Regions from separate parts of the Photorhabdus antumapuensis genome, predicted to be linked through region 1. Evidence: predicted binding sites of a transcription regulator. Region 1 holds the regulator's gene; the other holds the start of a gene.

What was found. The regulator sigma-54, encoded in region 1, starts transcription at its own class of promoters, with help from an activator protein. The targets are predictions, from matches to a motif close to GTTGGCACANNTTTCGCTNT.
Region 2: a site for sigma-54 is predicted at 11,287-11,306, ahead of glnA (glutamate--ammonia ligase). Genes of this name have one in related genera too.

Annotation. Positions count from the first base shown of each region.
Region 1 covers NZ_JAHZMK010000027.1:130,697-146,903, reverse strand. Annotated here, with positions in the region: gene mlaB (lipid asymmetry maintenance protein MlaB) at 1-161, opposite strand, end outside; gene mlaC (phospholipid-binding protein MlaC) at 163-792, opposite strand; gene mlaD (outer membrane lipid asymmetry maintenance protein MlaD) at 826-1,332, opposite strand; gene mlaE (lipid asymmetry maintenance ABC transporter permease subunit MlaE) at 1,337-2,119, opposite strand; gene mlaF (phospholipid ABC transporter ATP-binding protein MlaF) at 2,130-2,933, opposite strand; gene KZ793_RS12585 (calcium/sodium antiporter) at 3,162-4,136, shown strand; gene kdsD (arabinose-5-phosphate isomerase KdsD) at 4,160-5,128, shown strand; gene kdsC (3-deoxy-manno-octulosonate-8-phosphatase KdsC) at 5,146-5,709, shown strand; gene lptC (LPS export ABC transporter periplasmic protein LptC) at 5,730-6,308, shown strand; gene lptA (lipopolysaccharide ABC transporter substrate-binding protein LptA) at 6,289-6,822, shown strand; gene lptB (LPS export ABC transporter ATP-binding protein) at 6,829-7,554, shown strand; gene rpoN (RNA polymerase factor sigma-54) at 7,582-9,021, shown strand; gene hpf (ribosome hibernation promoting factor) at 9,045-9,332, shown strand; gene ptsN (PTS IIA-like nitrogen regulatory protein PtsN) at 9,456-9,923, shown strand; gene rapZ (RNase adapter RapZ) at 9,998-10,849, shown strand; gene npr (PTS phosphocarrier protein NPr) at 10,849-11,121, shown strand; gene rnk (nucleoside diphosphate kinase regulator) at 11,310-11,720, shown strand; gene pmbA (metalloprotease PmbA) at 11,775-13,115, opposite strand; gene yjgA (ribosome biogenesis factor YjgA) at 13,317-13,856, shown strand; gene tldD (metalloprotease TldD) at 13,967-15,412, opposite strand; gene nit1 (deaminated glutathione amidase) at 15,418-16,207, opposite strand, start outside.
Region 2 covers NZ_JAHZMK010000053.1:85,434-101,640, forward strand. Annotated here, with positions in the region: gene KZ793_RS19715 (4-hydroxyphenylacetate 3-hydroxylase family protein) at 1-1,102, opposite strand, end outside; gene KZ793_RS19720 (AsmA family protein) at 1,659-3,365, shown strand; gene KZ793_RS19725 (NUDIX domain-containing protein) at 3,537-3,881, shown strand; gene fabY (fatty acid biosynthesis protein FabY) at 3,926-4,843, opposite strand; gene dtd (D-aminoacyl-tRNA deacylase) at 4,916-5,353, opposite strand; gene yihX (glucose-1-phosphatase) at 5,398-6,024, opposite strand; gene KZ793_RS19745 (carbon starvation CstA family protein) at 6,181-7,635, shown strand; gene KZ793_RS19750 (DUF5993 family protein) at 8,400-8,552, shown strand; gene KZ793_RS19755 (disulfide bond formation protein B) at 8,567-9,136, shown strand; gene typA (ribosome-dependent GTPase TypA) at 9,193-11,031, opposite strand; gene glnA (glutamate--ammonia ligase) at 11,470-12,879, shown strand; gene glnL (nitrogen regulation protein NR(II)) at 13,033-14,082, shown strand; gene glnG (nitrogen regulation protein NR(I)) at 14,092-15,534, shown strand; partial or broken gene KZ793_RS19780 (transposase) at 15,542-15,931, opposite strand; gene KZ793_RS19785 (hypothetical protein) at 15,940-16,207, opposite strand, start outside.

The DNA of each region.
Region 1 (16,207 bases):
CCGGTAGAATCCACATATTCAAGCTGTGACACATTGATACAGTCGATATCGGCCATTAACTTTTCTTTTTGCTGCCAGAGAGGAAGCAAAGTGTCGCGATCCAAAATACCTTTGAGGATCAATGTTTGCTCTACTTTTTCCCAACTCAAACTCTCACCCATCTCACTTTTTCTCTTCCAGAGTAATTGGCTGACGAGCACTGATTTCAAGCTGCTTAGTTAAGCCATCAATACCTTGCTGACGCAAGATAGAAGCCCATTCACTTTGTTTAGTCGTAATCATACTGACGCCTTCTGCAATCATATCAAATGCCTGCCAGTAACCCGTTTTGCTGTTTTTGCGCCACTGGAAATCAAGACGGACTGGAGGACGGCCATTCGTGTCGATAATCGTGACACGAATAGCAATAACATTACTGTCTCCCAACGGCTTTTCAGGGTCAATCTGGTAAGTTTGATTATGATACATTGCCAAAGCCTGCCCATAAGCCTGCTCAAGATAGGATTCAAATGCAACAAAATAAGCCTTACGCTGCTCTGGAGTCGTATCTTTATAGTATTTCCCCAGAACCAATGCCCCTGCGTATTTGATATGGACATAAGGCAGTAGTTCCTCTTTCACCACTTTACGCAGATAATCTGGATTTTGACGAATTTGTGATTGGCTGTTTTTCAAACGAGTAAAAGTCTTTTCCGCCGCATCCTGCATCAACTTATAAGGATTCGTCTGATCAACTGCGCTCGCTAATGGCGCAACAACCAGCAGCACCACCATTAATAATCTCTTCAACATAATTGGTTCCTCTTAATGATATTCAGTTGCTGGCTAGGGTGTCGATGGATGCTCTGCCCCACTTTGGACATTATCACCACTCTTATACAAGAACTGGCCGATAAGATCCTCAAGTACCATTGCTGATTTGGTATCCTGTACGCGGTCACCCTCTTTCAGAATACGGGTGTCCATGTCGGGATCTTCAAACCCTATATTCAGGGCAATATATTGTTCACCTAATAGGCCAGAAGTACGGATGGAAAGAGAACTGGTATCAGGGATATGGTCATATTGCTTCATAATATCCAGTGCCACTTGCGGCGTATAAGTTTTTTCATCAAGAGAGATAGTTGCAACACGACCAATCACCACACCACCAATTTTTACCGGTGAACGCACTTTCAGACCACCAATATTGTCAAAAGTTGCGTACAGACGGTAAGTTGGCTGGTTGCCTACCGATTTAATGTCTGCCACTTTTAGGCATAAAAAGACGATTGCAGCCAGTGCAATCAAGACAAAAAATCCAACCCAAATTTCACTTTTCTTGCTTTGCATTGGCTTAGTTCCCAAACATGAGTGCTGTCAGCACAAAATCCAAACCTAAAACGGCTAGCGACGCATGAACCACCGTTCTGGTCGTTGCTCGGCTGATCCCTTCCGAAGTAGGAATCGCATCATAACCATTGAATAAGGCAATCCAAGTCACAGTAATGGCGAAAATGACACTTTTAATAAAACAATTAAGTAAATCTTTCTGCCACTCGATAGCAGACTGCATTGAAGACCAGAAGAAGCCACTGTCAATCCCCTTCCAATCAACACCAACCATCGCACCGCCCCAAATACCTACCGCCACAAAAATCAAGGATAATAGCGGCATACTGATAAACCCGGCCCAGAAACGGGGTGCTATCACACGCCGTAATGGATCTACCGCCATCATCTCCAGGCTGGAAATTTGCTCCGTGGCTTTCATCAAACCAATTTCTGCGGTCAGGGCTGATCCTGCTCGACCAGCAAACAATAGTGCAGTAACCACCGGCCCCAATTCACGCAACAGAGATATCGCCACCATCATACCAAGACTGGCTTCTGCGCTATATGTTGTCAGAACCAGATACCCCTGTAGGCCAAGCACCATGCCAATAAACAGCCCTGAAACGATAATAATCAATAATGACCGAACACCCACGCTGTAAAGCTGCTGTCGGAGTAACGGCCATTGTCTGGCGGGTTCTGGCTTGCCAATTATCGCGAGGAAAAGCATAAAACCTGCACGACCAAAAGAGGCAAATACCTCAATGGCCCGTCGGCCAAGTGCCACCAGCACCTGTGTTAACATTAACATCCCATTATCCTAATAACTCAGTTTTATAATCCCCAGCCGGGAAACGGAAAGGTACCGGCCCGTCAGCAATACCATCAAGAAATTGCCGTACTCGTCTATCAGAATTAGAGTGCAACTGCTGAGCAGTACCCTCAGCAATAATCTGTTGTTCAGCAATAATATAAGCGTAGTCTGCAATGCTCAGAACTTCCGGTACATCGTGGGAAACAACCACACAGGTAACGCCAAGTGCCTTATTCAGTTCATCAATCAACTTCACCAAAACCCCCATCGTAATCGGGTCCTGGCCAACAAAAGGCTCATCAAACATAATCAGATCAGGATCAAGTGCAATGGCACGCGCTAGAGCTGCACGCCTGGCCATACCACCGGAAAGTTCAGAAGGCATCAAATTCGCGGCACCACGTAACCCTACGGCCTCTAATTTCATCATTACCGTGGTCTGTATAATTTCTTCAGGCAGATTCGTATGTTCACGCAGCGGAAAAGCAACGTTCTCAAAGACACTGAGATCAGTGAATAATGCCCCAGATTGAAACAGCATACTCATCTTCTTGCGAGCAGCATACAAGTGAGAACGGGATAAAACAGGAATATTGTCGCCATCAAACCAGATTTCTCCGCGCTCAGGACGTAACTGACCGCCAATCAATCGTAATAGTGTTGTTTTCCCTATCCCAGAAGGCCCCATAATTGCAGTGACTTTTCCTCTAGGCACAACTAAATTAATATCAGCAAAAATCAAACGGTTACCACGGGTAAAATACATACCACGGATCTCGATGAGATTTGCTGTCTGTTGGTTCATTATTGATAGCCCTTAACGGTTAATAAATTGGCTTTAATATTTGGTTCATATATTAATCATATATACTACAAAAAAACTGGAGAATTTTCGCCATTAATGTGATGACAAATTTTACTTTTCTATCCGCCGCCGTCAGAATATACCCCATCTAACTGGGCAGACAATTTTTGTTTAGAAAATCAACCAGCGTTAACATTAATTCGGAATATACCTTACAAGGGATGCTTCATGCTTCTGACCTTTTCACTTCTCATTACCGGGTTGATTTTACTGGTATATGGTTCCGATAGATTAGTATATGGTGCTGCAATTTTTGCCCGTACTCTGGGGCTGCCTCCCTTTATTATTGGTATTACCATTGTTGGCATTGGAACTTCTCTACCCGAATTAATGGTTTCAGTTACTGCAATGCTAGATAGTCAACCTGATATGGCTGTGGGTAATGTTATTGGCTCCAACATTACTAATCTGCTACTAATAACCGGTGCTGCTGCATTTATTCGCCCGATGGAAGTAAAATCAGATATCCTGCGGCAGGAACTGCTGTTGATGCTACTGCTCACCGCCTTTTGTGGTTATTTGATGAGTGATCACTACCTCAACCGGATGGATGGGTTGGTATTACTCGCTTCCGCCATAGTGTATATCTTACTGATGATAAAAATGGTTGCTCTCCCGCGCCGCGCCGAAGCGGATATTTATACGCAAGAACAGGCTGCCGAATTACCAGTCGAAGGCAATAAACACATTGCCCTACTTTGGATTCTATTAGGGTTACTTATTTTACCTATGGCAACTCGTATGGTTATTGATAATGCAACTGTTATTGCCCGCATTTATGGCATCAGTGAATTAGTTATAGGGCTTACTGTACTTGCGGTCGGTACCAGCCTGCCAGAATTAGCAACCTCTATTGCCGCCGCGTTCAAAGGCGAAGATGACATTGCATTCGGGAATATTATAGGTTCGAATATATTCAATATATCAATTGTTTTGGGCCTTCCCGCATTACTCTCACCAGCAGCCATTTCACCTGAATCTTTCCATCGTGACTTTTGGGTAATGATGGTAGCCAGCATAATATTTACTGCATTTTGTCTGGGTCGTAAACACCGATTAAACCGATTTAAAGGTGTCTTGTTATTAAGCTGCTTTATCGCTTATTTTATCGTACTGTTTATTTCCAATTACAGCATTGAATAAACACGAATGAGTAGGAAAAAGAAATGCCTAAGATTGATTTTCAGCAAACGGGTAAAAAAGTATTACACATAGAACGTGATGGATTAACAGAACTTGAACAACATATAAACGGAGATTTTGACCGTACCTGTGAACTGATGTTCAACTGCGAAGGTAAAGTGATTGTCATGGGGATGGGCAAATCCGGCCATATCGGGTGTAAAATTGCTGCCACTTTCGCCAGCACCGGTACACCATCCTTTTTCGTTCATCCGGGAGAAGCCAGCCACGGCGACCTCGGCATGATCACACCTAAAGACATTGTTTTAGCTATCTCAAATTCGGGTGAATCCAGTGAAATTTTGTCGCTGATTCCCGCATTAAAACGCCAAAAAATTCCGCTTATCTGCATGACTAACAATTGCAACAGTAATATGGGAAAAGCCGCCGATATCCACTTGTGTATCAAAATCCCACAGGAAGCCTGTCCGCTAGGTTTAGCTCCTACAACCAGTACCACTGCAACACTGGTTATGGGTGATGCTTTAGCGGTTGCATTGCTCCAGGCACGCGGCTTTACCGCTGAAGATTTCGCACTATCACATCCAGGCGGCACTCTTGGACGCAAACTTCTGCTACTGGTGAGTGATTTGATGAATACAGGCAATGATATTCCAAAGGTTAATCGCGACGCTTCCTTACGCGAAGCTCTGCTCGAAATCACCCGACAAAAACTGGGTATGACCGTCATTTGCGATGAAAATATGTATATTGATGGTATTTTTACTGATGGTGACTTACGGCGAGTGTTTGATATGGGCGTCGATTTGTACAATGTCAAAATTTCAGATGTTATGACAACAGGTGGTATCCGCATCAAACCGAATGCCCTTGCAGTTGATGCATTGAACTTAATGCAATCACACCATATCACTTCCTTGTTGGTCGCAGAGGAAAATAAATTACTTGGTGTATTACATATGCATGACCTGCTACAAGCTGGTGTGGTGTAACCGGAGAAAATGCCTTAATGAGCCAATTAGTTTATTTGGACACCTGTTATGGTCCAGTTAATAAAGACGTTATTGAAAAAGCCTGTAAAATCCGCTTGCTGATTTGCGATGTTGACGGTGTTATGTCCGATGGTCGGATCTATATGGGCAATAACGGTGAAGAATTAAAAACATTTAATGTTCGAGATGGTTACGGAATTCGCTGCTTAATTACTTCAGGAATCGAAGTCGCTATTATTACCGGCCGTAAAGCAAAATTGCTGGAAGATCGAGCAAATACCTTAGGTATTACACATCTTTACCAAGGACAAAGTGATAAGGTTTTGGCGTACAAAGAATTGTTAGATAAACTGGGATTAAGACCAGAACAGGTTGCTTACATCGGTGATGATCTGATTGATTGGCCGGTCATGGAACAAGTAGGTTTATCTGTCGCTGTGGCAGATGCACATCCATTACTCTTACCAAAAGCGCATTATGTCACCCAAATTGCAGGGGGACACGGTGCGGTAAGGGAACTTTGTGATTTGGTGCTTTTCGCTCAGAATAAGCTAGAAGAATCCAAAGGATTATCAATATAGTAGGTTGAAGTGAAACGAAAATGGATAGAATCAAATCCTGGTTGGTGATAACTCTGGTATTAATCATCCTGGCGTTAATGGGCTGGAACTTGTCTGATTCAGATGAGACTAAATCATCTTCTGCTACAGATAACAGTCAGCCAACCTATCAAAGTCAGGAAGCCATAACTTTTGTTTATGACCCTACGGGGAAATTGACGTATAAATTGGTCGCTGATGATGTCCAGAATTATGCAGAGTCAAAAATTACCTGGTTTACCAAACCGGTATTAATTACTTATGACTCAAATGCCATTGCTACATGGACAGTTCGTGCTAACAAAGCCAAACTGACTAATGACAAAATGCTCTATCTTTACGGAGACGTACAGGTTGACAGTCTGACTAATACATCACAATTACAACGTATTACTACAGAGAACGCTATCATCAACCTGGTCACTCAGGATGTTTCATCCGACGATCAGGTCACACTGATTGGTGTCGGGCTAAAATCTGTCGGTATGAAAATGCGTGGCAACCTGCGAAACAAAACCGCTGAACTGATTGAAAAGGTTAACACCTACTATGAAATCCAACATGAAAAACAGAATCCGTAATGCTTTTATTGCCAGTGCTATCTTTGCAGTCACTCTTCCCGCTATGGCACTGAAAGATGACACACAGAAACCCATTTCTATCGATTCTGTTAAACAAGCCCTTGACATGACAGGGAACACTGCCACATTTACAGAAGATGTGATCGTTAAACAGGGTTCTATTGATATCCGCGCTGACAAAGTTGTTGTGACTCGCCCAGATGGCGATTCTAAGAAAATGGTTATTGAAGCATTTGGTAATCCGGTAACCTTCTATCAACTACAGGACAATGGCAAACCAATCAAGGGCCGCGGTTCCAAAATGCGTTACGAAATGGATAAAGAGCTGGTTACACTCACTGGCAATGCCTATTTGGAACAGTTAGACAGCAATATAAAAGGTGATCGTATCACCTATCTAGTCCCAACTCAGCAGATGGAAGCGTTTAGTGACAAAGGTAAACGAGTGACAACCGTCCTACTCCCTTCTCAATTACAAGAAGAAAGCCCTGGGGCTAACAACAAGAGTAAATAACGATATATGGCAATACTAAACGCAGAAAATCTGGCAAAAGCTTACAAAGGCCGTAAGGTCGTTGAAAATGTCAGCCTAAACGTGAACTCCGGCGAAATTGTCGGCCTGCTTGGTCCGAACGGTGCAGGGAAAACGACGACTTTCTATATGGTCGTCGGTATCGTTTCACGGGATACCGGGACAATTACCATTGATAATGAAGATATCAGCCTACTGCCACTTCATGAACGGGCACGCCGTGGTATCGGTTATTTGCCTCAGGAAGCGTCTATTTTCCGCCGTCTAAGCGTCTTCGACAACCTGATGGCGGTATTGGAAATCCGCCAGGATCTGACTCAAGAACAACGAAAAGAGCGTGCCGAAGAGCTGATGGAAGAGTTCCATATCAGCCACCTACGTGACAATCTTGGTCAATCACTTTCCGGGGGTGAACGTCGCCGCGTAGAAATTGCCAGAGCACTGGCAGCTAATCCGAAATTTATTTTGCTGGATGAGCCCTTCGCCGGCGTAGATCCGATCTCAGTCATCGATATCAAAAAAATCATTCAGCATTTGAGAGATTATGGGCTCGGGGTCCTTATCACAGACCACAATGTCCGTGAAACATTGGATGTATGCGAACGTGCTTATATTGTCAGCCAAGGGCATCTGATTGCTCACGGCACACCTAATGATATTCTTAATAATGAACAGGTGAAGCGCGTTTATTTAGGCGAAGGTTTCCGGCTCTAATTTGGCCAGGAGAATTGATTTAACGCTATGAAGCAAAGTTTGCAACTCAGGCTTAGTCAGCAACTGGCTATGACACCACAGCTCCAACAAGCTATTCGTTTGTTGCAACTTTCTACGCTTGAACTTCAACAGGAGATACAGCAAGCGTTAGAAGCGAACCCTTTGCTTGAACAGGATGAAGATCATCAAGAAATCAGCAATCAGGAACTTCCCGATAACGAAACGGAAGCTATGGATACGCTTGATGCCTTGCAACAAAAGGATATGCCAGATGAGTTACCCCTGGATGCCAGTTGGGATGAAATTTACACCGCTGGCACACCTTCCGGGACACGCAACGACTATAACGACGACGAACTGCCACTTTACCAAGGTGAAACCGTTCAAACCCTGCAAGACTATTTGATGTGGCAGGCAGAACTCACTCCTTTCACGGAAACAGATGCAGCAATTGCAACATCAATCATTGATGCCGTAGATGACACTGGCTATCTCACTGTACCATTAGAAGATATCCTTGCCAGCATTGGAGACGATCAACTCACTCTGGAAGAAGTGGAAGCCGTGCTAAAACAGGTACAACATTTCGATCCTATCGGTGTCGCCGCTCGTGATCTAAAAGATTGTCTACTAGTCCAGCTATCCATGTTTCCGCCAGAAACACCTTATCTGGAAGAGGCAAAACTGATCGCTTGCGAATATCTGGAGCTATTAGGTCATCGGGATTTCCGCAATTTAATCCGCCTGAGTCGCTTGAAAGAAGATACACTGAAAGAGGCCATAAATTTAATCCAGTCACTTGAACCGAAGCCTGGCCTGGCAATAAACACCGGCGAATCAGAATATGTCATCCCCGATGTACTGGTTCGAAAAGAGAGTGAACACTGGCAAGTAGAATTGAATACAGATAGTATCCCCCGTTTACACATTAATCAGCATTATGCAGAGCTTGGGCAACATACGCGCAATGAAAGTGACAGTCAGTTTATCCGCAATAATCTACAAGAGGCCAAGTGGCTTATCAAAAGCCTGGAAAGCCGAAATGATACTCTGCTGAAAGTTACGCGCTGCATTGTAGAGCAGCAACAGGAATTTTTTGAACATGGTGAAGAATATATGAAACCTATGGTTTTGGCAGACATTGCTTTCCAAGTTGATATGCATGAATCCACCATTTCCAGGGTGACTACCCAGAAATTCCTGCACAGCCCACGTGGTATTTTTGAATTGAAGTATTTTTTCTCCAGTCATGTCAATACAGAAAGTGGAGGCGAAGCCTCTTCAACTGCAATACGGGCTTTGGTGAAAAAACTGGTAGCAGCGGAAAACCCCGCCAAACCATTAAGTGACAGCAAACTGACGAGCATACTAGCCGATCAAGGCATCATGGTTGCCCGACGGACTGTCGCAAAATATCGAGAGTCGTTATCCATTCCGCCATCAAGCCAACGTAAGCGTCTGGTTTGAAATGAACAGAGAAGGAAGACAATATGCAACTCAAAATAACCGGCCACAATATTGAAATTACTGATGCATTACGCGAGATTATCACTGCAAAATGCAGCAAACTGGATCAATATTTCGATAGGATCAACCTGACTCAGGTAATCCTCCGAGTGGAAAAGGTACAACAAATCGCCGAAGCTACTGTACACATTAACGGAGGTGAGTTGCACGCATCATCAGAACATGAAGATATGTATGCAGCAATTGATGGACTGGTCGATAAACTAGCGCGTCAATTAACCAAACATAAAGACAAACTGAGACATCATTGACAGTTATTTAACAAAGAATGTAGTAACAACAGCGGAGTTTTGCTGTAAAACAGTGTGCAAATACAGGGTGCCACAGATAACCTACGGCATCCTGTATCAATAAGCACCTAAGTGAATAGGAAAATGAATAATCAAGCAGATTTACTACTAAGCTCTGTGCTTTCCCTCGCATGTACGCGTAATAATGTACATTGTTCGAGCAAAAAACGGGCTTTAGAGATTATCAGTGAGCTAGCATCTAAGCAGCTTAAGTTACCAGAAAATGTCGTATTCGAAGCAATATTAACCCGAGAAAAAGTAGGTACTACCGGAATTGGCAGTGGTATTGCTATCCCTCACGGTAAGCTGGATGAAGAAAGCTCAAATCAAGCGGTTGGCGTTTTCCTAAATCTGAAACAACCTATTGCTTTCGATGCCATTGATAATCAACCAGTCGATTTGCTGTTTGCTTTACTGGTTCCAAACGATCAATGCCAAACACACCTACACACATTGTCATTGATTGCCAAACGTCTTGCAGATAAAAATCTCTGCCGTCGTTTAAGATCGGCACAAAGTGATGAAGAACTATACGCAATTATCACTGAATAACTGTTGCAATGCATGGATAGCAATAGATAAGAGTGGCTCATAATAACCACTAAGAAATTAAGGGGAGTCGCCTCATGGTGCTGATGATAGTCAGTGGCCGTTCCGGTTCAGGTAAATCCGTTGCCTTACGCGCACTGGAAGATATGGGTTTTTATTGTGTAGACAACTTGCCGGTAGTATTACTACCGGAATTAGCAAATACGCTAGCTGACCGCGATATTTCTGCTGCGGTTAGTATTGATGTAAGAAACATGCCGGAATCACCTGAGATTTTCGAAGAAGCCCTGACTAAACTACCAGCGAGTTTCTCACCGCAATTACTATTCCTTGATGCTGAACGTAATACGTTGATCCGCCGTTATAGCGACACCCGCCGTCTGCATCCGCTATCAAGCAAAAATCTTTCTCTGGAAAGCGCGATTGATCAAGAAAGTGATCTGCTGGAGCCCCTTCGTTCAAGAGCTGACCTGATTATCGACACCTCCGAAATGTCAGTCCATGAATTGGCTGAGATGCTAAGAACGCGTCTGCTAGGCAAACGGGAACGTGAGTTGACAATGGTCTTTGAATCTTTCGGCTTCAAACATGGCATTCCAATTGATGCCGACTATGTTTTTGACGTACGTTTCCTGCCAAACCCACACTGGGACCCCAAATTACGGCCAATGACCGGTCTTGATCGCCCCGTAGCCGCTTTCCTCGACCGTCATACGGAAGTGCATAACTTCATCTATCAAACCCGCAGTTATCTTGAACTCTGGCTACCTATGCTTGAAACCAATAACCGCAGCTATCTGACCGTGGCTATTGGCTGTACCGGCGGTAAACACCGTTCTGTTTATGTGGCAGAACAGTTGGCCGATTATTTTCGCTCCAGAGGAAAAAACGTACAGTCGCGCCACCGTACTCTCGAAAAGCGAAAATAATGACTGTCAAGCAAAGACTTGAAATCAAAAATCGGCTGGGAATGCACGCCCGGCCAGCAATGAAACTGTATGATCTAGTACAGCTCTTTGAATCTCATGTTATTTTACGCAATGATAGCCATGTTGAAGCCGAGGCCAGCAGTGTAATTGCTATGCTGATGCTGGATTCAGAAAAAGGCAGCTATATTGAAGTTGAAGCCAGTGGCCCAGATGAAGAACAGGCTCTTGCAGCTATTATTGATCTATTTAATTCGGGATTTGACGAAGAATAACGTCGCTCACTCACCTGTGGATTATCATATCCTTCACTGTTTTCATTAGCAGCACAAAACAGTTCGTGATCATGATCTCTTTATTTTCCAGTAAGAACAGCCTACTATCAGGTTAATCATTTTAAATAACACCCCCCTCCTCATGGTGCGGGGTGTTATTTTGTATTGGAATCCATTTGGAGTGTGGTATGACTAAACCAGCAATTATCATCAACGAATTAGACGCAGAACGTTTAGATTCCCTGTTGGAACAGCCAGCGTTTGCAGATACTAGTATCGCTGACGCTTTGAATGAGGAGCTGGATCGTGCAGAGATTGTACCGCCAGCAGAAATTCCATCAGATGTTGTGACGATGAACAGCCGGGTTCGTTTTATTGACCTGACAAGCAATGAAGAGCGGGTACGTACTTTAGTTTATCCAGCGTCACTGCAAGACAGTTCAGACCAGCTTTCTGTTATGGCTCCTCTGGGAGCTGCATTATTGGGCCTTCGTATCGGTGACGAAATCAGTTGGGAATTGCCAAACGGCGAAGAAACCCGAGTCAAAGTATTAGAATTGCTTTACCAACCAGAAGCTGCCGGTGAGCTCCACCGTTAATTCAGCCAGCCCATTTGATCCGGGCTGACTAAAGTAATCGGAAACGAGTATCTCTTATTGACCAGCGATACTCATTTCCGGCAGTAAGACTGAACCACACTGGATATTACTACGCGTTTCAATATCATTCCCAATAGTGACCATATTGGCCCACATATCCTTTAGATTGCCTGCAATAGTAATCTCGCTGACAGGATACTGAATCTCACCATTTTCTACCCAGAAACCGGCTGCACCACGGGAATAGTCACCGGTTACTGCACTAACACCCTGCCCCATCAGTTCAGTAACCACTAATCCTGTTCCCATCTGACGTAGTAAACCAGCAAAATCCTCACCTTGCCCTGCAATGCACCAGTTATGGATCCCACCAGCATGGCCTGTACTTGCCATTCCCAATTTACGAGCAGAATAATTTGTCAGAAGCCAGGTCTGTAATACGCCATCTTTAATAATATCCCTGTTACTGGTGCACACACCTTCGCTATCAAATGGAGAAGATGCCAACCCTGCCAGCAAATGTGGGCGCTCTTCAATCGTCAGCCATGATGGCAGGATTTGTTTACCCAAATGATCAAGCAGGAAAGAAGATTTACGGTAAATACTGCTACCACTAATAGCACCAACCAAATGTCCGAAAAGACCCGTTGCAACTTCCGCAGCAAACAGCACAGGCGCCCTCATGGTCGGTAATTTACGCGGAGATAAACGGGATAACACACGGCGAGCACACTCATGTCCAACCCACTCCGGCGATTTTAAATCTTCAATACGACGACTAATGGTATAAGAATAATCCCGTTCCATATCGCCATTAAATTCAGCAATCACACAACTCGACATCGAATGACGACTAGAGCAATAGCTTTGCAACATACCATGACTGTTGCCAAACACCCGGATACCATAATGGCTGTTAAAACTACCGCCCTCAGTATTGGTAATACGTTTATCTGCCTGTAATGCCGTTTGTTCCGCACGGGCAGCCAGTTCAATTGCTTTATCAGTATCCAATTCTGTTGGGTGGAACAAATCAAGATCCGGCGCATCAAACGCCAGTAATTCTTTATCCGCCGGACCAGCACAGGGATCCTGAGAAGTATAACGGGCAATATCGATAGCAGCCTGGACAGTACGGGCAATAGCATCCGGACTTAAATCTGTTGATGATGCACTCCCTTTACGTTGCTGATGGTATACGGTTATCCCTAGCGCACCATCACTATTAAATTCTACATTTTCTATTTCACCAAAGCGGGTACTGACACCAATACCCGTTGTTTTATTAACAGCAACTTCCGCAGCATCACAACCTTCGGTTGCCAGTTCTAATGCCTGTGAAACTGCATTTTCCAGTTGTTTGCGTTGTTCCGCGATTTGATCAGTGATTTTCATTAATTACCCGTAATTTGATGAATAAAGGGAAAATCTGTCAGGAAAATAGAACCATTTTATCCACAAAAGTAATGCCGAGTGGTAATCAGGCGTTTTTCCCAGTTACAATACCCAATATTAGGATGTTAACACCCACCGGGCTACAGGTCATGTTCCAAAAATCAACCTGCCAGATCCGGCCTTTTTAAAAGGAAAACTACCATGGCAAAGCAGCCTGAAGATTGGCTCAATGATTATCCTGCTGAAGAGGAAGAAGAAGAGATAATTTGGGTCAGTAAAAGCGAAATTAAACGTGATGCCGAGGCATTGAAAAAGCTGGGGGCAGAATTGGTTGATCTCAGTAAAAATGCGCTTGAACGCATTCCGTTGGATGAGGATCTGCTGGCAGCCATTGAACTTGCACAGAAGATAAAAAGAGAAGGCCGCCGTCGCCAATTACAATTAATTGGTAAAATGCTACGTGCCCGGGATGTCGAGCCTATTACCACGGCAATTGATAAACTGAAAAATCGTCACAATCAGCAAATCATTTTGTTCCATAAGTTGGAAGAATTACGTGATAAATTGATTGATGGCAATGATGATGTTATTGATGACGTTGTGGAATTATTCCCACAAACCGATCGCCAGCAATTGCGCACGCTGATCCGCAATGCAAAAAAAGAAAAGGCGGCTAATAAGCCACCTAAATCTTATCGTCAGATTTTTCAGTATCTTAAAGATATGGCCGAATCAGCCTAACTATCTAAAACATACAAGACGCTAATTCTGTTAGGGGAAAATTTTAAAACTAAGTTCCCCTTCCAGCGCCTTTTCCGCTTCTTCAAACAAGAAGACTAACCAGCCAAAAATCAGGCTGTTCCTCCAACGGTCAAGTTGTCCAGTTTCAAAGTAGGCTGACCAACACCAACAGGTACGCTCTGGCCCTCTTTGCCACAAACCCCAACACCTTTATCCAGTTCAAGATCGTTTCCTACCATAGAGATCTGCTGCATAGCCTCAATACCGGAACCGATAAGGGTCGCACCTTTCACCGGCTTGGTAATCTTGCCATTCTCAATCAGATAAGCTTCAGATGTCGAGAACACGAATTTACCGGAAGTGATATCCACTTGACCACCGCCAAAATTTGGCGCATATAAACCATTTTCTACACTACCGATGATCTCTTCCGGTGTGGAATGACCTGCCAGCAAATAGGTGTTAGTCATACGAGGCATGGGCAGATGGGCATACGATTCACGGCGGCCATTGCCTGTCGGCGCAACCCCCATCAGACGCGCATTCATTTTGTCCTGCATGTAACCTTTCAGAATGCCATTCTCAATCAATACATTGTATTGCCCAGGAACACCTTCATCATCAATTGCCAATGAGCCACGGCGACCTTTTATCGTGCCATCGTCAACCACCGTACAAAGTTCAGAAGCGACTTTCTTACCAATCTGACCAGAGAATACGGAGGTACCACGGCGGTTAAAATCGCCTTCCAACCCATGACCAACAGCTTCATGCAACAACACTCCCGGCCAACCAGCCCCTAGAACAACCGGCATGGTACCAGCAGGTGCAGCAACAGCGGAAAGGTTCACCAGTGCCATACGAACAGCTTCACGCGCAAATTGTTCTGCACGGATCTGACCACTAACCACTTCCAGAAAATATTCATAACCGTAACGGCCACCACCACCGCTAGAACCATGTTCACGTTTGCCGTTATCTTCCACCAGTACCGTGACAGATAAGCGAACGAGAGGACGAATATCAGCCGCCAAGGTCCCATCGGTTGCCGCGACCAAGACCTGTTCGTAGACCCCTGTCAGGCTGGCATTCACTTCCTGCACTCTCGGATCTTCGGCACGAGCGACCTGATCCACTCGGTGCAATAACGCAATCTTCTCTTCACGGGAGAAACTTCGCAGCGGATCAATTGCTGCATAAAGCTGAGAATAGTTCACTTCGCCAAAGGTATGGACTTTACCATTCCCTTTTTCATGGACGATGCTACGGGCAGCCTGTGCACTTTGTTGCAACGCATTCAACGTGATCTGGTCTGCATAAGCAAAACCCGTTTTTTCACCACTGATTGCCCTAACACCAACCCCTTGATCAATATTATAGGAACCATCCTTAATAATCCGATCTTCCAACACCCAAGATTCATGGTAACTGGACTGAAAATAGAGATCGGCATAATCCAGCCGACGTTCAGCCAGTTGACCGAGTACTGAAAACAGATCTTGATGGCTTAATTTATTTGCAGCCAGTAAGTGTTCACTGACAGAAGTTAAACTCATAATTGCTACTCTTTAATTTGCGGTATTTTTTCAATCAAGGAAGTCAACTGCGGCCGGAAGCGGTTATGTCTCACCACTTTCATCTGCTCACGCATAATCTTCAAGCTATCTGCCCTGACATTCAGTTGTAGTGCACTGACTGCATCGGGGTTTTTCTTAATCACTTTCCCCCAACCATCCACTGCCATTGAGTGACCCCACGTCTGACGGGTTCCATGTACACCAACCTGAGCTGGCGCTAACAGAATACACTGGTTCTCAATAGCGCGAGCCCGTAACAGTGGCTCCCAGTGAGCTTTTCCTGTTAAACGAGTAAATGCCGCCGGAACAGATATCAACTCAGCACCTTGCTCACGTAGCGCCTGAAATAACCCTGGGAAGCGCAGATCATAACATATGGTCATTCCGAGACGACCAACAGGTGTATCTACAACGGTAATATGTTCCCCGCGCTGGAAAACAGATGATTCATTATATGATCCATGTTCATCATTAATATTGACATCAAACATATGGATTTTGTCGTAACGTGCGCAAATCTTGCCCTGATCATCAAACAATAGACTACTACTGGTAAGTCGTTCAGGATTTTCACGACTGATAAGCGGCATAGAACCGATTAATAACCAAACACCATAACGGCGTGCAATCTCACTGACAGCTTGCTGCAAAGGCCCATGATCCTGCTGTTCCGCATGCCTATGATAGCTATCAGCACTAGCAAACAACAATGCATTTTCCGGGGTCATGACAAACTTGACAGTATCTGGCAACTGCTTAATTTGTTGTTCAATT
Region 2 (16,207 bases), on a different contig from region 1:
AAGGCTCCGGAGATTTAACCATCGCATCACTGAGAGCCCAAAACATATTACGCCATGACAATACTTCACCAACCCGTGCTTGTACGCCACGAAAATCCTTCGTACCCGTAGCTTCAACACCCTTAATAAGCAACCCAGAAAGAAAATCAAGTTTAACAGCCAGTCGAGTCACACCATGCAACATCGCCCGATGAAAATAACCCGATTCAGCAAAAAATAACGAAACTTTATCTACATCTCCATAGATAAATATGTTTTCCCAAGGAACCTTCACTTTATCCAGAATCATTATCGTATCGTTCTCATCAAATCGGGACGAGAGCGGATAATCAAAAGGACTGCCCATTTTATCAGCCGCCATTGCGTAAGAAGGACGACAAATTAATTTCACTCCTGGGGTATTCATCGGCAAGGTAAAGACCAACGCAAATTCCCGTTTCTTTATTGGTAAACCGTAATGACCAATAAAGTTGTAGTGACTAATCGCCGATCCTGTGGCAACAACTTTAGCGCCACTGACAATTAATCCATCATCACACTCTTTTTCAACATGAATACAAATATCCCCAATTTCATCAGGTGATAAATGACGATCTATTGGCGGATTAATAATCGAGTGATTCCAGTAATACACGTTTTCCTGCGAACGGATATACCAGTTTTTTGCATTATCAGCAAACTCACCATAAATTTCCGGTTTTACGCCGAGCGAGGTAAGAAACGAAGCCTTATAATCAGGGCTTCTACCCAACCAGCCATAACTCATGCGAGCCCACGCGGCAATAGCATCACGATCAGCAATTAAATCCTGCTGTGAGCGCGGTATACGGAAAAAAGGATGTGTTACACCACAACTACCCGTATCTGTAGCCGTGGTCAATACGTCACGATAAGCAGGATCGTGCAAAGCGTCGTAGAGTTTCGCAACAGCTCGGGCCGGATTTTGAAAAGCAGGATGGTTGACAACATCGTTAATGCGTTCACCATAAGCCCAGACTTCCCGACCATCGTTTAGCCCATCCAGAAATTCCTTTCCATTAAGTGGGCGGGTTGTGCGGATATTACCTTCATTCGACGATTTTTGTTTCATGTTTTCTGACATAGAAGATTCCTTACATTATTTATTTGCCGGAAGATGGGTGAAAATAAACTATGCAGTGTTATTTCAAGCATCAATCAAACTGAGAAAGGAATAGAAAGGAATGACGAAAAAATATCATTATTCCATTTATAGCCATCCATTAATACATTAATTCATTCGGATGTCATTGGCTATATTGTCATGCAATAAAATATAGATTTAATGATTATATTAATCACACAATATAATTATTAACAAATTCACACAAAAACGCCAAGTTATTAATAAAAACTTAGCACAAAAAACAAAAATATAATTAATCAAAGATTAATCTCTGAAGTTTATTTTAATAGAATAAAACGATAACGAATAATTCATTATTTTTTCATTTCATACCCTGAAACTATTAGAAATAACAACTAATATAGTGACTTGTTGATATTTTTATTGTTAAATTATACAAATGTTAAAAATAATAATTTCGCCTCGCTCATAACTTTTATCCACCATCTCTTGAGTGAACACGAAAATTACGGCATAAAAGGAAACTATAAACCGATTAAATTGGAGTCCGATGATGAGATGGTTAGGAAAATCGCTGGTTACTCTGTTATTACTGGGAATACTGGCAGTAATCACTGTTTATGTCGTGGTACAGACAAATTGGGGAGCACATCAGCTTAGTCAATGGCTGAGTCATCACAGCCGTTATCAGGTTCAAATCGGCAATATTGAACATAACTGGTCACAACCAGGTACTCTGGCACTTTCCAATATTGTCATTAGCAATCAGCAACAGACTTTTATTTTAGCGGCTCAAGTTGTCGCATTCGATTTCAACTGGCAGCAACTCACTTCCCCGCGTCATTTTCATCGTCTGTTATTGCAACAGGGCCAATTAACAATCAAAGGCCAGCAACAATCCTTGCCTTTTAGCACCAATATTCTGCAACTTAATCAGATGGCTATTCAGGCAGAAAATGCAGATTGGCAAATTCAAGGACAAAACATCACCGGCGGTATCACCCCCTGGAACCCACAATCAAATAAGTTAGCAGGGAATGGGGAATTTCAATTCAGCGCTGATAAACTGAATCTCAATGATATTTCTCTTGAAAAAGTCATTATGCGAGGAAATAACCAGCAGAATACGCTGACTATCCGTTCATTTGGTGCAACATTGGCACAGGGTTCGGTATCAGGCAATGGGCAGCATCTGCCTGATGGTCGCTGGCAGTGGGATAATTTACTTATCAGCAATATTCGTTGGCAAACGCCAATGACACTTGAAGAGTTATTGCTAAAAACGAACAAATTACCCGCCGTCAGCATCAAAGATCTGAGTCTCACTAATGCCAAGCTGGAAGGTAAAAACTGGTCTGCTAACTATTTGGATGTCTCAGTAAAAAATGTCGGTTTGACTAACGGGAGCTGGCAGGCAAAAGAAGGCATCATTGATTTCAACGTCATGGATACTACGCTGAATGATCTTCATTTCACCGATGTTATTGGTCACCTTCTTATCGCCGGCAATGAACTCACTATTTCCAATCTCACTTCCCGTTGGGAAAAGGGATTATTTCACGTCAAAGGTCAATGGAATCACCAAACAAAGCAATTCAACATCACCAATGCAACAGTTGCCGGTTTAACTTATACCTTGCCACAAAACTGGCATCAGTTGCTGAAAAAATCATTGCCTGAATGGATATCCGGATTTTCCATTAACGAGCTGACAATTAACAACAGCTTGTTGATTGATATTAACCCCGATTTTCCATTCCAGCTTACCGCCCTCAGTGGTTATATCTATGACATGGAGTTACTGAAAGAAGGGAAATGGGGGATCTGGCGTGGCTCTTCGAACCTAAGTGCCACCAGCGCAACATTTAACAAAGTTGAATTACGTCGCCCTTACCTTAAATTACATACAGAGGGAAATAAACTGATCCTCGACCAATTAGATGCCTCTGTTGATGATGGATTACTGAAAATAAAAGGCACAGTAGATCAACAGGTACAGAAGCCATTCACTTTAGATTTCCGGGGAATAGATGCAGATTTGGCGATTTTACCTCAATGGCGGTGGGTGCCGTTGAAATTACAGGGTAAAGGCAATTTCACGCTGTTAATACAGGGAGATCTTGCTGCTGATGATATTAAAAGTACTATTGATGGTACATTGACAGCCACTGATAAACAATCAGGCAGCGAAACTCAAACCATCGATAAGGGGCAAATATCCACACCAAACTGTGAAACCTGTCCGGTTGTTAAGTTATAGTAATGAATGTTCGGGTACATTATGTGCCCGATTCAACTTTATAATCGTTATTTTCTATTTCAATCCATTAATAAAATATCCGATCAGTATCAGCCGAAAAACCGTATTAATATCGATACGTTAAAAATGTAATTAAATTTTACCCATTGAAGTTGTGACAAGGTACAAAAAATGATGTGTATACTGCCTGAATCTATTGAAAACAAGCTACAAAATTATGACCGTATTGTTGTCGATGGCATCATCAGAGACCAAAACGGCAATATTCTGTTCTTACAACGAGCTCCTGATGAATTCCCACCAAATCTCTGGGAAATGCCTTCTGGCGGAGAAAATCTATTACAAGCACTATCTCGTGAAATAGAAGAGGAGACCGGGCTGTTTCTTAATGATGTTATTGGTTTTCTCAGCGCGGTGGAATATTCTATTAAGGAGACTCAATGCCTCCAGGTAAATTTTAATGTCACATGCACAGGTGAAATTAAACTTTCGCCTGAACATACCCAATATATATGAAAAATACCCCCAGTGGCATATTTAATGCCACTGTGAAATGAAATCTAAGCGATGGCCGTATAAGCATTTGGCAATACCATATAGGTGCCAGTAAATACCGCACCGACGCCCTGATCACCGCTGACAATCACATCCAATTTCACTCTTGCTTTACTGCCTTGTGCCAAACGAGCCAAATCGCCGCTCATATTTTTAAGATCCGCAACAGATTTTGGCCTGCCAACAACCGGTTTTTTGTAACGGATATCGGCATCAGCCAGAATGATATCACCACCCAATTGACGCTCCTGTAGCAACAACCAGATCAATCCCCAACCGGTCAGGGTTGCCAGAGAAAACAGACTGCCGGCAAAGATAGTTTGATGAGGATTTTGATTCCCGGCTTCCGGCATGGTGGTAATAAAGCTCTGACCGGTATATTGAGAAATGCGTACCCCCATTTTTTCACTGAGGGGAATATGTTTGTACCAAGCCTGTTGCAGTTCGTTGCACCAATCTGGCCGGTGAAGAATATCATCAAGTGTTGCAACCGGCTTTATCATCAGAAAATGGCGAACGGGTGTCGTTTGCGGGCTAGTAATCGGCCCACGGTTTTCAAACCCCAGTTTACTGAAAAACGCCACTGCATGTTCACGAGCACTGCATACTACCCGTTTAACACCCTCCTGACGGGCAACAGATTCCAGGGCCATTGCGATTAATTTTCCCAACCCTCTGCCTTGCACGTTGGGATGAACTGCCAGAAAGCGGATTGCCCCCTCACTATCCGCATTGATATATAAACGCCCTACTGCCACCGGGTTCCCTTTCTCATCCACCACCATCTGGTGATGAGCCGTAGTGTCGTAACCATCTTTCTCAGAGCCTACAGGCTGATGCAGTGGTTTCCGCAACATTTCCCAACGAAATCGGTAATATGCTTCCAGTTCTTGTTCTGTTTCAGGTACTCGCAGATGATACATAGAAACTGCCCCTTTCTTTTGCTCATGATGTTTAATCGGGGATGGTTGCGTTCTACTGGCTATTTTTGGTTGCTAGACCTGCAACCAGAAAGTGACTGGCCCATCGTTTGTCAGGCTGACTTTCATATCGGCAGCAAACCGCCCGATTTCTGTTTTTACACCACTTTGGCGGCATTGTTCAACAAAATAGCGATATAATTCATCGGCCTTATCTGGGGCAGCGCCACCAGAAAAGCTGGGTCGCATGCCCTTTTGAGTATCAGCAGCCAGTGTAAACTGGGAGACTACCAACAAACTGCCTCCGATTTGTTGGACGTTCAAGTTCATTTTGTCCTGTTCATCACTGAATATCCGATACCCTATCACCCTCTCACACAACCGTTTTGCCTTCTGTTGATCATCACCTTTCTCAACACCTAGCAATACCAGCAGGCCGTGGCCAATTTCCCCAACCACTTCGTTCTTAACAACAACATTTGCCTGTGTTACCCGCTGGATTAACGCGATCATATTTTTCCTTTACTCAAATAGTAGCATCAGCACACTATCCTCTATTATCCGTTCAATCCCTCATTTTGTTCAGAAAAACCGATTGCTTCGAAATAATCTGGCACTGTCTGCCTATCAACAACATGAACGCTATTGATCCCTAACGCCCTGGCTGCTTCCACATTTTCCAGCACATCGTCAAAGAACACCGCCTGATCCGGTGAAAAACCTTCTGTCTCAAGCACATATTTGAAAATATCAGGTTCAGGTTTACGCATTGCCAAATCCTGCGACAAATAGAGGTAATCAGCGGATGCAGCAATCTCCGGATAATTATGTGGCCAGTAATCCAGGTGCAAACGGTTTGTGTTGGATAACACAACAACCCGGTGTCCCGCCTCACGTAATTTCTTCATTATCTGAATGACTTCAGGCCGAATATTAATAAAGATAGCATGCCATCCAGCAGCAAACTGCTCAAAACTGAGTGAAATATTCATTTCCTGACATAAAGTATCAGCGAATTCCAGATCAGTAATTTGACCACGCTCATGTTTTTCAAACGTTTCTCCCATAGAGAAACTTTTAGTCAAAATCGCAAGAGGTGTACCGCTCAAATTACTCCATACCGCTAAAACTCTTTTAAAATCAATCTCAATAATCACATTACCCATATCGAAGATATATAACATAATTACCCCCTGGCTAATTAATAACTTTTTACTCTAATCGTATTTTCAATTAGAAAACAGTACAGACAAGTAAAAAGCGAATCACTTCACGGTATTTTTCTTACGAAACGATAAAGTAGCATCCAGATTAAAAAAGTCGAGTAAGGTGTTATATTTATGTTGTGGTTCCTCCTCTGTATCGGCCTTCTTCTGGCTGGATATTTCATATATGGCAAAATTGTCGAAAAGATATTCACTATTCGACCAGAAAGAAAAACCCCCGCGCTTTCTATGGCTGATGGTGTTGATTACGTTGCTATGTCCACCCCAAAAGTTTGGTTAATTCAGTTACTGAATATTGCCGGCGTTGGTCCTATTTTTGGTCCGATCCTTGGTGCCCTCTATGGCCCGCTTGCCATGCTGTGGATTGTATTCGGCTGTATCTTTGCCGGCGCAGTACACGATTACTTCTCCGGTATGCTCAGTGTGCGTGCCCGCGGTGCATCCGTGCCCGTTATCGTTGGTAACGAACTGGGCAAAACCATGAAGCATTTCATGAATATATTTGCTGTTATTCTGCTGATGCTAGTTGGAGTCGTCTTTGTTTTGAGTCCAGCCGGCTTGCTGAATAACTTGCTGAAAGAGGCAATGGGTTGGGATAACATTGCTATCTGGGTCGGTGTTATCTTTGCTTACTATATTCTCGCAACGCTAGTGCCTATTGATAAAATCATCGGTCGCCTTTACCCACTGTTTGGTGCATTGCTGCTGTTTATGTCTGTCGCGCTAATGGTCGGTTTAGCAATGAGCGATAAGCCTTTCTATTCACAAGGGTTGGATTTCACCACTAACTTTAACCCGAAAGATCTGCCTGTCTGGCCATTGCTGTTTGTCACGATTGCCTGTGGTGCTATTTCTGGTTTCCACGCTACTCAGTCTCCGCTGATGGCACGTTGTATGCAAAATGAAAAAAATGGCCGTTTCGTTTTCTACGGTGCAATGATTGGTGAAGGTATTATCGCGCTAATCTGGTGTACATTGGGCCTGAGCTTCTATGAAGATACTAACGCATTACAGGCCGTGATTGATCAAGGCACGGCCTCTCTGGTTGTTCACGAAGTGTCCACCTCTCTGTTAGGGACTGTCGGCGGTATTCTGGCAATCCTCGGTGTGGTGATTTTGCCAATTACTTCTGGCGATACCGCATTCCGTTCTGCCCGGCTGATTATTGCTGAATTCTTGAATATTCCTCAGCAGCAAATGGCTAAACGCCTGCTATTAAGTGTGCCAATGTTTATTGTCGGTTATCTGATTACCAAAACTGACTTCAATATTATCTGGCGTTATTTCGGTTGGGCGAACCAAACCACAGCAATGGTCATGTTATGGGCGGCTTCCGCATGGCTGCTGCGCCGTAATAAATTCCATTGGATTACCACCCTGCCAGCCATGTTTATGACCGCGGTGTGTTTCACCTATATGGCATTTGCACCAGAAGGTTTTGCGCTAAACTGGAACATCTCTGTTGTTATCGGCCTGGCAGCAATGGCGGTTGTCACCATTGCTTTCTTTGCAAAAGTCCGCTCCCAATCAGCTTCCGATAATATAAAAGCCGAAGCATTAAATGAGTAAAAACCCAAGCAGAGATTAAATATCACAACAGCCCCTCACAATAAAAAGTTGAGGGGTTTTAATTGACGACCTCCTTTACCGTGGTAAGAAACATTTATTCCTCCTGCAAATATCAGGCGAGATACCACATGGATATTGATAATTTAAGCGTTACGGCCAGAACAATTAGTGTCTACATATTGCAAGTTATGCCAGAAGCTCACGGCCCATTATAGTGACAAACAATGAAAAAGAATTCATCCGGGTAGAGGGTTAATTGCAGAAAATTGGATAGATTAGGCCATTTAAAAGCAAACCGACGAATAGTCGTTACACTGGGAAGTTTCCAGGCAAAGATACAATTTGTCGTTTTTAATCGTTTCCTGCTTAACTATTAAATAAAAAACAACTCATTGAAACTCTTGCCAAATGATAATCACGTTGATCCTGCTGAATAGTGGCAGACATAAACAAGATTGACTACAATTGTTATTAGCAGCACACTATGAATAGTGTATTAAATCATACACCATTCGAATACTAAAACTTTGCTTTAATAAATGTAGGTTTGTACGTTTTCAAATGTGATACCCAAAGAGAGCGACTTCCATTAATGGCACCAAAGCTTTTCTTTTAATGGACAACTTGTCTTTGGATAATTGATCGCTTGTATCGAAGTAAACGATCCTAAACTGAGTTCGATGAATTCCCTACCCTGAAGAAAGCCATCTACTACAGGGAAAGGTCTTGAATGTTTTTAGAAAACAGGAGAATCAACTATGTATATGTTTTTACCTTTTTTACTCGCATTATTTGCGGTTATCACCACCCTATATGGCAAGTATAAAACCAGTTATACCCTGTGGGGTCTTCTTTTGGTGACGACTGTAGCTTGGTTTATCCATCATGCAACTGATTCGTTAAATCTATCTTTTTAACGGGAGACAATCTAATGAATCAGGTATTAGCAACAAAACAACAGATCAGCTTTGGCATGATATTTAACCTCATTGGGTTATTTGCTATCAGTGCGGTCCTAACCCTTGCCTTCTATTATCAATTGGTCCTTTCAGAACTCCCTTGTCCATTATGTTTGCTACAGCGAGCAGGCATGATCATGATAGGGTTTGGTTTCCTGTTTAATCTGTGTTTTGGTATCAAAAGTGCGCACTATGGCTTATCACTTATCGGCTGTGTCGTGACTGGCATTATTGCGATCCGACAAGTGTTTTTACATATCACACCCGGTGATCTCGGTTATGGTTCCGCGCTTTTTGGTATACATTTCTATACTTGGGCCCTTATCTGCTCAGTTATCGCGATTATCGGCATATCAACCATGCTGATATTGAAAAGCCTGGAAAAAACAACCGAGGAAAAGCAAAAAACGTCTGCTATCGGTCAGATTATTATCGGATTATTTGTCATATTAATTACCGCAAATTTAATCTCCACCATTTTGGAGTGTGGCGGTGGGCAGTGTGATGACAACCCAACGTTCTATCAATTGCTGGGTAAATAAATCCCAAAAAACTCAGGGCGCCATTGGCGCCCTAAGCATTGGTATTGCAGGAAAGATTATGCTTCTTTACTGCGATACGCCCGACGGCGTTCGTTTTCCGTCAGATGGCGTTTACGCAGGCGAATAGACACCGGGGTCACTTCCACCAGCTCGTCATCATCAATAAACTCCAGAGCCTGCTCCAGGGTTTTCTTAATATGTGGAGACAGGGTTGTCGCTTCGTCGGTACCGGATGCACGGACGTTAGTCAGTTTCTTACCTGTCAGACAGTTAACTGTCAGGTCATTAGAACGAGAATGAATACCGATCACCTGGCCTTCATACACTTCCGCGCCATGACCAAGGAACAACTTACCGCGATCCTGTAAGCTGTAAAGTGCATAAGCAACCGCTTTGCCCTGACCATTGGAAATCATCACGCCGTTCTGACGGCGACCGATTTCACCCGGACGAATATCATCATAGTGGCTGAATGTTGCATACAGCAGACCGGTACCGGAGGTCATCGTCAGGAACTCAGTACGGAAGCCAATCAGACCACGGCTTGGAATAACATAATCAAGGCGCACACGGCCTTTACCGTCTGGTAACATATCGCGCAGATCTGCTTTACGCTCACCCAAGCCCTGCATCACATCTCCCTGATGCTGCTCTTCAATATCCAGCGTCACTTGCTCGAAGGGTTCTTGCTTACGGCCATCGATCTCACGGAAGATAACTTTCGGACGGGATACCGCCAGTTCAAAGCCTTCACGGCGCATGTTCTCAATCAGAACAGATAAGTGCAATTCACCACGGCCAGAAACACGGAACGCATCCGGATCTTCTGTTTCTTCGACACGTAGGGCGACATTGTGAACCAACTCTTTCTTTAGACGCTCAAGGATTTGACGTGAGGTGACATATTTGCCTTCGCGTCCACAGAAAGGGGAGGTGTTAACACAGAAATACATGCTTACCGTCGGCTCATCAACAGCCAACGGTGGCAGCGCTTCAACAGCATTAGTATCACACAGCGTATCGGAAATATTCAGCTCACCCAGGCCAGTAATCGCAACGATGTCGCCCGCTTCCGCTTGCTCACTCTCAATACGCTCCAGCCCCAGATGGCCCAGTACCTTACCGATTTTGCCGTTCCGGGTTTTACCTTCACTATCAATAACTGTAACGTTCTGGTTTGGCTTCACAGTACCGCGCTTAATACGACCAATCCCGATAACACCAACATAATTGTTATAGTCCAGCTGAGAAATCTGCATCTGGAATGAACCATTAAGGTCAACTTTCGGTGGCTCTACATGATCGACAATCGCCTGATACAACGGCGTCATATCTTCCGCCATATCTTCATGATCAGTACCGGCAATTCCCATCAATGCCGATGCATAGATAATGGGGAAGTCCAGTTGCTCATCAGTCGCTCCCAAATTAACAAACAGGTCAAACACCTGATCCACAACCCAATCAGGGCGTGCGCCAGGACGGTCAACTTTGTTAATGACCACAATCGGTTTCAAACCATGAGCGAACGCTTTCTGTGTCACAAAACGGGTCTGAGGCATTGGCCCGTCCATAGCATCGACCAGCAATAGTACGCTGTCGACCATAGACATAACACGTTCTACTTCACCGCCGAAATCGGCATGTCCCGGAGTGTCTACAATATTAATACGGTAGTCATTCCATTTAATGGCGGTATTTTTTGCGAGAATAGTAATTCCACGCTCTTTTTCCAAATCATTGGAGTCCATCACACGCTCTGTCGCTGTCGAACGGTCACCGAAAGTACCGGATTGTTGCAGCAGCTTGTCAACCAGGGTAGTTTTACCATGGTCAACGTGCGCGATGATGGCGATATTACGCAATTTTTCGATCACAAACTTTGCCTCAGGCATTTTATAAATGGCGCGCTATTGTACACACATTGGTCGAAGGACTAAACAGGATCACAATAATCTATGCTTAACAACTTGATAACAATGAAATTGTGATCCCTTTCACGCCCATAAACAGACGCACTTTCGGCACAAATGCACTAATATTGTGCTTCGCAGTAACATAATTGCACCAATTTAGTGCAATCTTCCCAAATATCAAAGTATCCCATCACGGGCATACTCACAACACAGTATATGGCAAGGCGTTAAAAAGTTGGCACGCTTTTCGCAAATGCTTCCGTAATTGAATTGATTTTCACAACTATTTGACTTTCAAAATTATAAGTTTGCAAACGTGTAAATAGCCTTGTTAAGGTAAAACGATGTGACTGTGTTTTCTTTAGTCTTAACCACAACCATTTTATCAAGACCGACACAAACCAGGAGAAACCGAGTATGTCCGTTGAACATGTTTTAACCATGATTGAAGAGCATCAGGTGAAATTTATTGATTTGCGTTTCACTGATACCAAAGGTAAAGAACAACATATGACCATTCCTGCTCATCAGGTTAATGCAGACTTCTTTGAAGATGGCAAAATGTTTGACGGATCTTCAATCAGCGGTTGGAAAGGGATTAACGAATCTGACATGGTACTGATGCCAGACCCAAGCACAGCCATGCTTGATCCCTTCTTTGACGATGCCACACTGATTCTACGTTGTGACATTCTGGAGCCAGGCACCATGCAAGGCTATGACCGTGATCCCCGTTCCATCTCCAAACGTGCTGAAAACTTCCTGCGTTCAAGCGGAATTGCCGATACTGTCCTGTGTGGACCAGAACCTGAGTTTTTCCTGTTTGATGACGTGCGCTTCGGCAGTGCCATGTCCCATTCTTACTACCACATCGATGATATCGAAGCTGCATGGAATTCCGGGACGCAATATGAAGGCGGTAACAAAGGTCACCGGCCTGCGGTAAAAGGCGGTTATGCTCCGCTGCCTCCTGTTGATTCTTCGCAGGATTTACGTTCAGCGATGTGCCTGACGATGGAAGAGATGGGGTTGGTTGTGGAGGCTCACCATCATGAAGTGGGAACAGCAGGTCAAAATGAAATCGCTACCCGCTTTAACACCATGACCAAAAAAGCGGACGAAACCCAGATTTACAAATACGTCGTACATAATGTCGCGCACAATTTCGGCAAAACCGCAACCTTTATGCCAAAACCACTGGTTGGTGATAATGGTTCCGGTATGCACTGCCATATGTCTCTGTCTAAAAACGGGACTAACTTGTTTGCCGGTGACAAATACGGCGGTCTATCTGAACTGGCGCTATTCTACATTGGCGGTATTATCAAACATGCTCGTGCGCTGAACGCGTTTACCAACCCGACAACCAACTCTTATAAACGTTTGGTTCCGGGCTATGAAGCACCGGTTATGCTGGCCTACTCTGCCCGTAACCGTTCGGCATCCATCCGTATTCCCGTTGTTGCCAGCACTAAAGCTCGCCGTATTGAAATACGTTTCCCTGATCCAGCGGCTAACCCTTATCTGGCATTCGCCGCTCAGTTGATGGCGGGTCTTGACGGCATCATCAACAAAATTCATCCCGGTGATGCGATGGATAAAAACCTGTATGACCTGCCACCGGAAGAAGCCAAAGAGATCCCAACTGTCGCCCCTTCTCTGGATGAAGCGCTGGCAGCATTGGATGCCGACCGCGAATTCTTGACCCGTGGCGATGTATTCACCGATGACGCCATTGATGCTTATATTGACTTGAAAAACAGTGAAATAGAGCGTGTCCGTCTGACACCCCATCCACTGGAGTTTGAACTCTATTACAGTGTGTAATTAACAGCGCCGTTTCCGCTGATCATTTTTTGTTGCCGTGAAACCTTTAGCCCATCTTCGGATGGGCCTTTTTCCTGCTCTCTAGATTTCAGGCTTTGACTGGGTTTTACGCTCGAACATGATACAGTGCACCAAAAAAGTGCAGGGGTGTGGATGAAAACGGAAAATCTGCCCGGTAGCGGGCAAATATTAAATTCGCTGATTAACAGTGTGCTGGTACTGGATACTGATCTCGTCATCCGTTATGCCAACCATGCAGCCCTACAATTATTCGCTCAGAGTGCCCGTAAATTATTCGGTACACCTCTTCCAGTGCTGTTCAGTTATTTTTCACTGGATACAGAATTGATGCACTCCAGTCTGGTCAGCGGCCAGAGTTTTACTGATAACGAAGTAACATTAGTGGTTGATAACCGCTTTCACATTATGTCGCTCAGTGCCCAACCAATTTCCGAGCAGTTCATCTTGCTGGAACTGGCGCCTATGGATAGTCAACGCCGGTTAAGCCAAGAGCAGGTACAACAAGCTCAGCAGATAGCCGCACGGGAATTGGTTCGGGGGCTGGCACATGAAATCAAAAACCCCCTTGGTGGGCTGAGAGGAGCCGCGCAATTACTGTCAAAAGCACTGCCTGATCCTGCTTTGCAGGAATACACCCAGGTAATTATTGAACAAGCCGACCGATTGCGCCATCTGGTAGACCGATTGCTTGGCCCACAACATCCGGGTGAACACATTAAGCAAAGCATTCATTATGTTGCTGAACGGGTCTCCCAGTTAGTCTCGCTGGAAATGCCGAATAACGTCACACTGGTAAAAGATTACGATCCCAGTTTGCCAGAACTGGCCCACTATCCTGATCAAATTGAACAAGTATTGCTAAATATCACCCGTAATGCCTTGCAAGCGCTAGGAAAACAGGGGGGAACCATTACCCTCCGCACTCGTACTGCTTTTCAGATTACCTTGCATGGTAAGCGCTATCGTCTGGCGGCCAGAATTGACGTGGAAGATAACGGGCCAGGTATCCCACCACACATTCAGGACACTTTGTTTTACCCAATGGTCAGTGCGCATGAAGGTGGAACAGGTCTTGGTCTATCCATTGCTCGCAATTTAATCGACCAACACTCCGGCAAAATAGAATTTACCAGTTGGCCGGGGCACACAGAATTTTCTATCTACTTACCAATTAAGAAATAGAGGATAACGATGCAACAGGGAAAAATTTGGATCGTCGATGATGACAGTTCAATCCGCTGGGTACTGGATCGGGCGTTAAGTAACGCGGGGATGGAATGTACCAGTTTTGCAGACGCGGATAGCGCACTAACCGCGCTGGCCCAAAACACACCTGATGTACTGATTTCGGATATCCGAATGCCGGGGATGAATGGACTAAACCTGCTGAATAATATCAAACAGAGCAACCCGTTGCTGCCAGTCATCATTATGACCGCTCACTCTGATCTGGATGCCGCAGTTAGTGCTTATCAGCAAGGCGCTTTTGATTACTTACCAAAACCCTTTGATATTGATGAAGCCGTTGCCTTGCTGGAACGGGCACTTAGCCACTCCCGCGATCAGAATCAATCAATCAAAAGTCCACAGGTCATCGCACCCGTTTCTGACATGATAGGAGAAGCGCCTGCCATGCAGGACGTTTACCGTATTATCGGCCGCCTCTCCCGTTCCTCTATCAGCGTCCTGATCAATGGCGAATCCGGTACCGGGAAAGAGCTGGTGGCCCATGCGCTGCACCGTCACAGCCCACGGGCCAATGAGCCATTTATTGCCCTTAACATGGCAGCCATTCCTAAAGATTTAATTGAGTCAGAGTTGTTTGGTCATGAGAAAGGCGCTTTCACCGGCGCTAATCAGGTACGTCATGGGCGATTTGAACAGGCTAATCACGGCTCACTGTTTCTTGATGAAATTGGTGATATGCCTCTGGACATTCAGACCCGTCTGTTACGGGTATTGGCGGAAGGTCAGTTCTACCGAGTTGGCGGTTATGCTCCCGTGAAAGTGGATGTAAGAATTATCGCGGCAACCCATCAGGATCTAGAACGTTTGGTAGAGAAAGGCAAATTCCGTGAAGATCTCTATCACCGCCTCAATGTTATTCGTATGCAATTACCGCCCTTACGTGACAGAGTAGAGGATATTCCTCGCCTGACTCGCCATTTCTTGCAACAGACCGCTAAAGAGTTGGGCGTAGAAACAAAGATTCTCCATCCTGACGCAGAAATAGCCTTAATGCGTTTACCTTGGCCGGGCAATGTCCGCCAGTTGGAAAACATCTGCCGTTGGCTGACAGTCATGGCCGCAAGCCAGGAGGTGCTGGTACAAGATTTGCCGCCTGAATTATTTGAGCCCCATCATACCGAAACCAGCCCAACAACATCTGTAAATACAGTACCTACAAATACAATACCGGAAGATTGGCCGCAGCGACTTGCCCAATGGGCAACAAGTGCCTTGGAAAACGGTCAACAGGATCTGCTATCTGAAGCATTACCGTTATTGGAGCGTACCTTACTCAATTGTGCACTTAAGCATACCAAAGGCCATAAACAAGAGGCTGCACGATTGCTAGGCTGGGGACGCAATACAATTACACGGAAGTTAAAAGAACTTGGGCTGGAGTGTTGAAACAGGGCTATAATCGCCCCGTTTCTATTTCTCTTACCAGTGCTGATATATCTGCACCGTAATTCATTGACGTTTCCGACTCTGGTCCGCATGCCTGCTCAGGAATCCGTTGACATTGATAGTGAAGATTCTTGCTCTTCTGAAAGCCCTTAGTAAACAGTATTTCAGCTCGCAATGCTTCAAAACTGTAACCACGACCAACACGGTTCACCACGCTCATCAGGTTGTTCAGACTCTCTATATAAGCATTGGTGCTCGGATGGTCGAAGTAAGCAAAAACATCGTCGTACCAGTTATCTATAGCTTTAACGAGTGGGTCAAAATGCACCTTCATTTCAGGTGTTATCTGTCTAAGCCAAACATCGTAAGCTACATAGCGCACCTGATAGCGATCTTTTCGTTTAGTTAGGTATCGGAGACAAAAGCGTCAATCACCAAATCGACCGCATAGGTTGAAAAGGGAATTAAATGTTGAGTATGAATCTGATCACCATGGACCTGAGCAAAACAAATGTGCTCACCGTCAATAGCTATTCCAATGAAATCAGATTCGGGAATTCCTGTTTTCGCTGACTCACACTGTATATATGGCAGAAGTCGTTCTTCTGTAGCATTTTTGAAGCCCGGGCTGTCCTTCTTGCCACGAAACAAACCTGGCGCTTTGAATTCAATG